2 regions of the Streptomyces sp. NPDC058371 genome follow, and region 2 is predicted to be linked to the other one. Evidence: riboswitches for the same ligand, from Rfam matches in the RefSeq annotation. Region 2 holds a riboswitch; the other holds the start of a gene.
What was found. A riboswitch is a leader RNA that binds a small molecule or an ion and turns the genes downstream of it on or off. The one in region 2 is predicted to bind glycine.
Positions count from the first base shown of each region.

Region 1: linked by a shared signal. The riboswitch ahead of gcvP (aminomethyl-transferring glycine dehydrogenase) and the one ahead of gcvT (glycine cleavage system aminomethyltransferase GcvT) in region 2 are both predicted to bind glycine.

Region 1 covers NZ_JBHXJC010000002.1:849,629-854,039, forward strand. Annotated here, with positions in the region: gene gcvP (aminomethyl-transferring glycine dehydrogenase) at 1-2,068, opposite strand, end outside; glycine riboswitch at 2,253-2,349, opposite strand; gene ACFWM2_RS11470 (PRC-barrel domain-containing protein) at 2,464-2,835, shown strand; gene ACFWM2_RS11475 (DNA polymerase IV) at 2,757-4,268, opposite strand; gene ACFWM2_RS11480 (MerR family transcriptional regulator) at 4,402-4,411, opposite strand, start outside.
Region 2 covers NZ_JBHXJC010000006.1:330,138-334,548, forward strand. Annotated here, with positions in the region: gene ACFWM2_RS21050 (enhanced serine sensitivity protein SseB) at 1-655, opposite strand, end outside; gene ACFWM2_RS21055 (AAA family ATPase) at 723-1,391, opposite strand; glycine riboswitch at 1,596-1,694, shown strand; gene gcvT (glycine cleavage system aminomethyltransferase GcvT) at 1,842-2,960, shown strand; gene gcvH (glycine cleavage system protein GcvH) at 3,129-3,506, shown strand; gene glyA (serine hydroxymethyltransferase) at 3,520-4,411, shown strand, end outside.

The DNA of each region.
Region 1 (4,411 bases), on a different contig from region 2:
CGAGCGCGTTGAGGTTGGCGCCGTCGACGTACACCTGACCGCCCGCCTCGTGCACCTGGGCGCAGATGTCGGCGACGTGCTCCTCGAAAACGCCGTGCGTGGAGGGGTACGTGATCATCAGTACGGCGAGTTCGTCACGGTACTGCTCGATCTTGGCCCGCAGGTCCTCGACGTCGATCTCGCCGTCCCCTGCGGTCTTCACGACGACGACCTTCATGCCGGCCATCACCGCGCTCGCGGCGTTCGTGCCGTGCGCGGAGGAGGGGATGAGGCAGATGGTGCGCTGCTCGTCGCCGTTGGCGCGGTGGTAGCCGCGGACCGCGAGGAGGCCCGCCAGCTCGCCCTGCGAACCGGCGTTGGGCTGCAGCGACACCTTGTCGTACCCGGTGACCTCGGCGAGCCGCTCCTCCAGCTCACGGATGAGCGTGAGGTAGCCCTGCGCCTGGTCGGCAGGGGCGAAGGGGTGCAGCTGGCCGAACTCGGGCCAGGTGACCGGCTCCATCTCCGTGGTCGCGTTCAGCTTCATCGTGCAGGAGCCCAGCGGGATCATGCCGCGGTCGAGCGCGTAGTCGCGGTCAGAGAGCCTGCGCAGGTAGCGCAGCATCGCGGTCTCGGAGCGGTACTGGTGGAAGACCGGGTGGGCGAGGTAGTCGTCGGTGCGCAGCAGCCCCTCGGGCAGCGTGTCGGTGGCCGACGCGTCCAGCGCCGCGATGTCGCCCTCGACGCCGAACGCGGTCCAGACGGCGCCCAGTTGTGCACGCGTGGTGGTCTCGTCGCACGCCATCGACACATGGTCGGCGTCCACGAGATGGAAGTTGACGCCCTGGTTGCGCGCGTCCGCCACGACCGTGGCGGCCCGGCCCGGGACCCGCACGGTCAGCGTGTCGAAGTACGCGCCGTGGACGACCTCGACGCCGCCGGCCTTCAGGCCCTCGGCGAGGATCGTGGCGTAGCGGTGCGTGCGCCGGGCGATCGTCTTCAGGCCCTCGGGTCCGTGGTAGACGGCGTACATGCCGGCCATCACGGCGAGCAGCACCTGCGCCGTACAGATGTTGCTGGTCGCCTTCTCACGGCGGATGTGCTGCTCACGGGTCTGCAGGGCGAGGCGGTACGCCTTGTGTCCGTCCGCGTCGACGGACACGCCCACGAGCCGGCCCGGCAGGCTGCGCGCGAACTTCTCGCGCACCGCCATGTATCCGGCGTGCGGACCGCCGAAGCCCATCGGCACACCGAACCGCTGGGTCGTACCGACCGCGATGTCGGCACCGAGGTCACCCGGGGCGGTGAGCAGGGTCAGGGCGAGCAGATCGGCGGCAACGGTGACCACGGCGCCGAGTTCGTGCGCCTGCTCGATGACGGGCTTGATGTCGCGTACGGCGCCGGAGGCACCCGGGTACTGGATGAGCACACCGTTGATCTCACGCTCGGCGATCCCGGCCGGGATGCCCTCGCTCAGGTCGGCGACGACGACCTCGACGCCCGTCGGCTCGGCACGGGTCTGGATGACCGCGACGGTCTGCGGCAGCGCGTCCGCGTCGACCAGGAACAGGCCCTTCTTGTTCTTGCCCATGCGCCGGGACAGCGACATCGCCTCGGCGGCGGCGGTGCCCTCGTCGAGCAGCGAGGCGCCGGAGGTCGGCAGACCGGTCAGCTCGGCGACCACGGTCTGGAAGTTGAGGAGCGCCTCCAGGCGGCCCTGCGAGATCTCCGGCTGGTACGGCGTGTACGCGGTGTACCAGGCCGGGTTTTCCATGACGTTGCGCAGGATCACCGGCGGCGTGAAGGTGCCGTAGTAACCGAGGCCGATCATCGAGTCGAGGACCTGATTGCGGTCCGCGAGGGAGCGCAGCTCGGCCAGGACCTCGGCCTCGGTGCGCGCGCCCGGCAGCTCCAGGGCGTCGGCGTTCTTGATGACATCCGGGACCGCGGCGGCCGTCAGCTCGTCGAGCGAGCCGTATCCGACCTGCGCGAGCATCTTCGCCTGGGCTTCGTGGTCGGGCCCGATGTGACGCTGCTCGAAGGGGATGCCCTGTTCGAGCTCGGAGAGCGGAATGCGGTGGGCGGTCATTGCGGAGGCCTCCTGGTCTGACGCGACCTTCGAGGGGCACCCCGGCACGGGTACCCCGACGGCCTCCCCCTCTGTCATCTCGACCTGAGAGCTTCACCGGCCCGTCCCAACGCGCTGACGACCCGGCTTTCACCGTCGGTGAGAGCGGGAGTTGTGGAACCCCCGCCCTGCTTTCCAGAGTGACCTCGTCCGTGCGGTACGTGAGCCTGAGAGATTCCGGGGAGGATTTGCTCCTTCGGCGCCTCCGGGTGTTGTCCGGAGGACTCTCCCGCACGGGGTCAGCAGCCGCTTGCCAGCCTACCAGCGAGGGCAACGCACGGGCTTTCGAGTGGCCACCTTCCTGAATGTGCTCTTTTGTAGTGCTTACGGATGAGTTGCGACCATGAGGAGGTCCCGTGCAGACCGACATCGATCCACGCAACCTGATCGGCCGCAAGGCGTTCGACCGCAAAGGGACCAAGATCGGCACCGTCGACGAGGTCTATCTCGACGACGCCACCGGAGTGCCCGAGTGGGCGGCCATACGCACCGGCCTCTTCAGCCGCGACGCCTTTGTCCCCCTGGAGCCGAGCGAGCTGGTGGAGGGCTCCCTCCAGGTCCCCTTCGACCGTGCCCTGATCAAGGACGCCCCCGACTTCGGGGTCGGCCGCCACCTCTCCCCCGAACAGGAAATCCAGCTCTACCACCACTACGGTCTCGACGTGGCGTCCCCGCCTCCCCCGCCGGACCGCGACTTCGGAAGACTCGCGGGCTCCGACGAGGGCTGACCGGACCGCTCCTCAACGGCCTCCGCCGCATCCGTCACCGGCCCGACCGCCCGTCCCGAGCCGCCCTCCGGCGCCGCCCGGACCTGTGCCACCAGGGGCAGCGGATCCGCCGGCTCCAGCTGCGGATCGTCGGTCCGGAACGTCCGTACGCGCCCGGGCTCCGAGTACGGCGTCTCGAACCGCACGGTCACCCTCCCCAGCCCGCTGCCCTGCACCCATCCGTGCCCGAACTCCGCATGCCGTACGTCGTGCCCCGCGGGCCACCGCCGCTCGGCGGGCGGCTCCGGCCCGGGCTCCGGCGCGGGGTCCTGCGCTGCCTCCCCGTCCGGCAGCTCCAACGCCGGCAGCTCTTCCGCGGCGGCCTGCGCCTGCGCGAAGAGATCCTCCTGTGTGAAGTCGGCGAGACCGGTGACGCCGACACCGAGCAGCCGCACCCCGCCGGTCGTGTCCACGGAGTCCAGCAAGCGCGCGGCGGCCTCCCGCACCACCCCGGGATCGTCCGTGGGCCCTCGCAGCGTCTCCGACCTGGTCAGCGTGGAGAAGTCGTACCGCCGGACCTTGAGCACCACCGTCCGCCCCGAACGCCCGGCGCCACGCAGCCGCTGCACGCACCGGTCGGCGAGCCGCTGAACCTCCAGGCCGACCCGCACCCGGTCATGGATGTCCACGTCGTACGTGTCCTCGACCGACACCGATTTGGTCTCGCGCTCGGCCACCACCGGCCGGTCGTCGTGGGCCAGCGCCATGGCGTACAGCGCATGCCCGTGGGCCTTCCCCAGCAGCCGTACCAGTTCGTCCTCGCCCGCCTCGGCGATCTCCTCCACCGTGGTGATCCCGCCCCGCCGCAGGTGGTCCCCGGTCGCGGGTCCCACGCCCGGCAGCGTCCGCACCGACATGGGCCCCAGCAGCGCCCGCTCGGTCCCGGGCTCTATCAGCACCAGCCCGTCCGGCTTGGCCTGCTCGGAGGCGATCTTGGCGAGCATCTTGGAAGCGGCCAGCCCCACCGAGCCCGTCAGTCCGGTCACAGCACGGATGTCCGCGCGCAGCTGCACGCCCACGAGCCGCGCCGATCCCTCGTCCCAGGCCACCCCACCGGCCTCCAGATCGACGAACGCCTCGTCCAGGCTCAGCGGCTCCACCAGCGGCGACAGCTCCCGCAGCAGCCCCATCACCTGCTCGCTGGCCTCCCGGTAGATCTCGAAGCGCGGCACGAGATACGCGGCGTTCGGCGCGAGCCGGCGTGCCTGGGCCATGGGCATCGCCGAGTGCACCCCGAAGACCCGTGCCTCGTACGAGCAGGTGGAGACGACTCCACGTGGTCCGAGCCCGCCCACGACCACCGCTTTCCCGCGCAGGCTCGGCTTGGATGCCTGCTCCGCCGAGGCGAAGAAGGCGTCCATGTCGAGATGCAGGATCGTGGGCGCGGTTCTCACATGTCCGATGCTGCCCTACGCCACTGACAATGCCCCGGCAAGCCGGGGCATTGTGTACCGCGCTGTGCGGCGCTCACGGCCCGGCCATGAGCGGCCGGACCGGCGATGGCGCCGCGACGAGGGGTGACCGCCGTCAGACCGCG
Region 2 (4,411 bases):
CGAGCGCCCGGCCCAGCGCGTCCAGGGGCAGCGTACGGGCGGGGCCCTCCCAGTCGGAGAGCTCGACGCCGACGAACATCACCGGGTCGTCGCCCTCGATGCTGGCCAGGCAGCGCCGGGCGGTCCGTACGACGCCGGTGTCCGCGAACTCGGCCGAGGCCGCGGACAGGAAGTCGACCGGTTCCTCCTGCCAGTCCGGCTCGAAGAGCCGCACCCGGCCGCCGCTCGCGGGCCCGTCCAGCGGGGTCCGCCCGGTGCGGCACAACTCGGCCACGGCGGCCGGCGGCAGCGGGACGCCGACCAGACCGTCCGGGTTGACCGCGAGGCCGACCTGCGGCGGCAGTCCGCGCGCGAACTCGACGGCGGGCGCGATGCTGTACGCCATGTGCCCGCCGACGACCTGGCGGAACTGCTCCTCCGAGCTGAAGACGGGGACGTACACCTGGCCGTCGAGCTCCAGCGTGGGCAGGTCGAGGGGGCCGCTGTGCGGGCCGCCGCCGTTCGGCAGCGGGATCCACAGGAAGCTGCGGCCGAGCACCTCGACGATGCGGGCGCCGGCCGAGGGGACTCCGAGAGAGGCGGAGAGCACCTCCTCCAGTTCGTTGCCGGGCCATCCGCCGTGCGGATGGGGATGCGCCTGTGCCGGGAAGTCCATCTGTCTACCGCCTGCTGTGAACCGCTGTTCCGGCTGGAAACCCTAACGGGTGCGCGCGCTCACGGAGTCAGCCGCCGAAATCGATCCGGCGCAGCACGTCCGCCGCGTCCCGGTCGATCAGCACCGCCGAGCCGCAGCCCTCCGGCAGGTCGCCCTTCTCGACGGACCGCAGCAGCCGGGCCGCCGCCGTGCGGTGGCGCAGGAACGCGTAGCGCGAGACGCCGCGGCCGCGCTCGCGCTGGCCGTCCAGGGCGGTGTCCGCCGTGACGTCGAGGAGCAGCAGGTGCAGCGTGCCGCCCCGGCGCCGGGCCTCGCGGGCGAGCCAGCGGCGCACCCAGGCCTGCGTACCGCAGTCGTGCACGACGACGCCGGCTCCCGAGCGCAGGGCGCGGCGCAGCCCCGCGAAGTGCGCGGCCCGGACGAGCGGGCGGTAGAGCGCGTACGGCAGGAAGCGGGCGAGGCGGGTGTCCCAGTGGTCGCGGGTGTCCTGGGAGTCGACGCGCCTGCCGCTCACCGCCCGGCGCATCAGGGTCGACTTGCCGCTGCCGGGCAGGCCGGTGACCACGACGAGGTCGGCGGCGCCGAAGGTGAGGCCGTGCGGGCTGCGTCCGGCGCGCTCGCGCAGATCACGGACGACGGCCACCGGCCGCGGTCCGCAGGCCTCCCGGGCGGGGGCGGCGGGCTGCTTGGGCAGCGCGATGCCGGAGATCGTCGCGTACGCCGTGGTCCTGTTCACCGTGATCGTCCTCCCCTTGGGTCCGGAGTCCCATCCCCGTTGAGTGTAAAGAGAAGGTAATGCGGTGCGCCTCCCGTTTCCGTCCTTGTCGTGCCACAGGCCGGTCACAGCTCTCCGCGGTCTCCCCGGGCAGCTGTTCGGGTGCCCCTGCCATGCCGGACGGATGCGTGCAATGATGTGCCCGCCAACTGCATACCGGCCGCTTGAATCCGCGCGGGAGAGTCCTGGGGACAGAAGTCCCCGGGCGCCGAAGGAGCAAGTCCCTCCCTTGAATCTCTCAGGCCCCGTTACCGCGCGGGCGAGGCACATCTGAAAAGCGGGCCGCTGACCAGTGGCTCCACCCAAGGTGCAAGTCATGACCACCGATTCGCGGGGTCGTGATGAACCTCTCAGGTTCCGATGACAGATGGGGAGGAACGACCTCGCCGTCATGCCTTGGGAGCCCCACCGATGAGCAGTAACACCCCCCGTCACACCGCGCTCGATGCCCTGCATCGCTCGCTGGGCGCGACGATGACCGACTTCGCCGGCTGGGACATGCCCCTGCGCTACGGCTCCGAGCGCGACGAGCACCTCGCCGTCCGCACCAGGGCCGGACTCTTCGACCTCTCCCACATGGGCGAGATCACGGTCACCGGAGCGCAGGCCGCCGAACTACTGAACTTCGCCCTGGTGGGCAACATCGCCTCGGTCGGCGTCGGCCGCGCCCGCTACACCATGATCTGCCGGGCGGACGGCGGCATCCTCGACGACCTGATCGTGTACCGGCTCCAGGAGCACGCGTACATGGTCGTGGCGAACGCCTCCAACGCCCAGGTGGTGCTGGACGCGCTGACCGAGCGCGCCGCCGGCTTCGACGCCGAGGTCCGCGACGACCGCGACGCCTACGCCCTCATCGCCGTCCAGGGCCCCGAGTCCCCCGGCATCCTCAAGTCGCTGACCGACGCGGACCTCGACGGCCTGAAGTACTACGCGGGTCTGCCCGGCACGGTCGCGGGCGTCCCGGCACTCATCGCGCGCACCGGCTACACCGGCGAGGACGGCTTCGAGCTGTTCGTCGCCCCGGCCGACGCCGAGAAGGTGTGGCAGGCGCTGACCGAGGCGGGCGCCCCGGTGGGCCTCGTGCCGTGCGGTCTGTCCTGCCGTGACACGCTGCGCCTGGAGGCGGGCATGCCGCTGTACGGGCACGAGCTGACCACCGCGCTCACGCCCTTCGACGCCGGGCTCGGACGGGTCGTGAAGTTCGAGAAGGAGGGCGACTTCGTGGGGCGCGAGGCGCTCTCCGAGGCCGCCGACCGCGCCCGGGAGAACCCCCCGCGGGTGCTCGTCGGGCTCGTCGCCGAGGGCCGCCGGGTGCCCCGCGCCGGCTACCAGGTCGTCGCCGACGGCAAGGTCGTCGGCGAGGTCACCTCGGGCGCGCCGTCCCCGACGCTGGGCAAGCCGATCGCCATGGCCTACGTCGACGCCGCGCACGCCGCGCCGGGCAGCACCGGGGTCGGTGTGGACATCCGGGGCAGCCACGAGCCGTACGAGGTCGTGGCGCTGCCGTTCTACAAGCGCCAGAAGTAGTCGTTCCGTACGGGCGTTGCAGGACGTCCGCCGGTTCGTCCGACTCCCCGGAATCCGGTTTCGCGATTCCGGCGCGCGCGTCGACGTGACGTACATCGCCGCGCCCGGTCTCGTATCGCAGGACCACTCGTTCACCAGCACTCCCCCGCGTACAGGAGAATTCAGGCCATGAGCAACCCCCAGAAGCTGCGCTACAGCAAGGAGCACGAGTGGCTGTCGGTCGCCGAGGACGGCGTCTCGACGGTCGGCATCACGGAGCACGCGGCCAACGCGCTCGGCGACGTGGTGTACGTCCAGCTTCCCGAGGTCGGTGACACGGTGACCGCGGGCGAGACCTGCGGCGAGCTGGAGTCGACCAAGTCCGTGAGCGACCTGTACGCGCCGGTCACCGGCGAGATCGTGGAGGCCAACCAGGACGTCGTGGACGACCCGTCGCTGGTGAACTCCGCCCCCTTCGAGGGTGGCTGGCTGTTCAAGGTGCGCGTCACCGAGGAGCCGGCCGACCTGCTCTCCGCGGACGAGTACACCGAATTCTCCGGCAGCTAAGGACTCCCGACCGATGTCGCTTCTGAACCAGTCCCTCCACGAGCTCGACCCGGATGTCGCCGCCGCCGTCGACGCCGAGCTCGACCGTCAGCAGTCCACCCTCGAGATGATCGCCTCGGAGAACTTCGCTCCCGTCGCGGTCATGGAGGCCCAGGGCTCGGTCCTCACCAACAAGTACGCCGAGGGCTACCCCGGCCGCCGCTACTACGGCGGCTGCGAGCACGTCGACGTGGTCGAGCAGATCGCCATCGACCGTGTGAAGGCGCTCTTCGGTGCCGAGCACGCGAACGTGCAGCCCCACTCTGGCGCCCAGGCCAACGCGGCCGCGATGTTCGCGCTGCTGAAGCCGGGCGACACGATCATGGGTCTGAACCTCGCGCACGGCGGGCACCTGACCCACGGCATGAAGATCAACTTCTCCGGCAAGCTCTACAACGTCGTCGCGTACCACGTCGACGACGCCACCGGCCAGGTCGACATGGCCGAGGTCGAGAAGCTCGCCAAGGAGTCCAAGCCGAAGCTGATCGTGGCCGGCTGGTCGGCGTACCCGCGGCAGCTGGACTTCGCCGCGTTCCGCCGGATCGCGGACGAGGTCGGCGCCTACCTCATGGTCGACATGGCGCACTTCGCCGGTCTGGTGGCCGCGGGCCTGCACCCGAACCCGGTGCCGCACGCCCACGTCGTGACCACGACCACGCACAAGACGCTGGGCGGCCCGCGCGGTGGCGTGATCCTGTCCACGGCCGAGCTGGCGAAGAAGATCAACTCCGCGGTCTTCCCGGGTCAGCAGGGCGGTCCGCTGGAGCATGTGATCGCCGCCAAGGCCGTCTCCTTCAAGGTCGCCGCCACCGACGACTTCAAGGAGCGCCAGCAGCGCACGCTGGACGGCGCGCGGATCCTGGCCG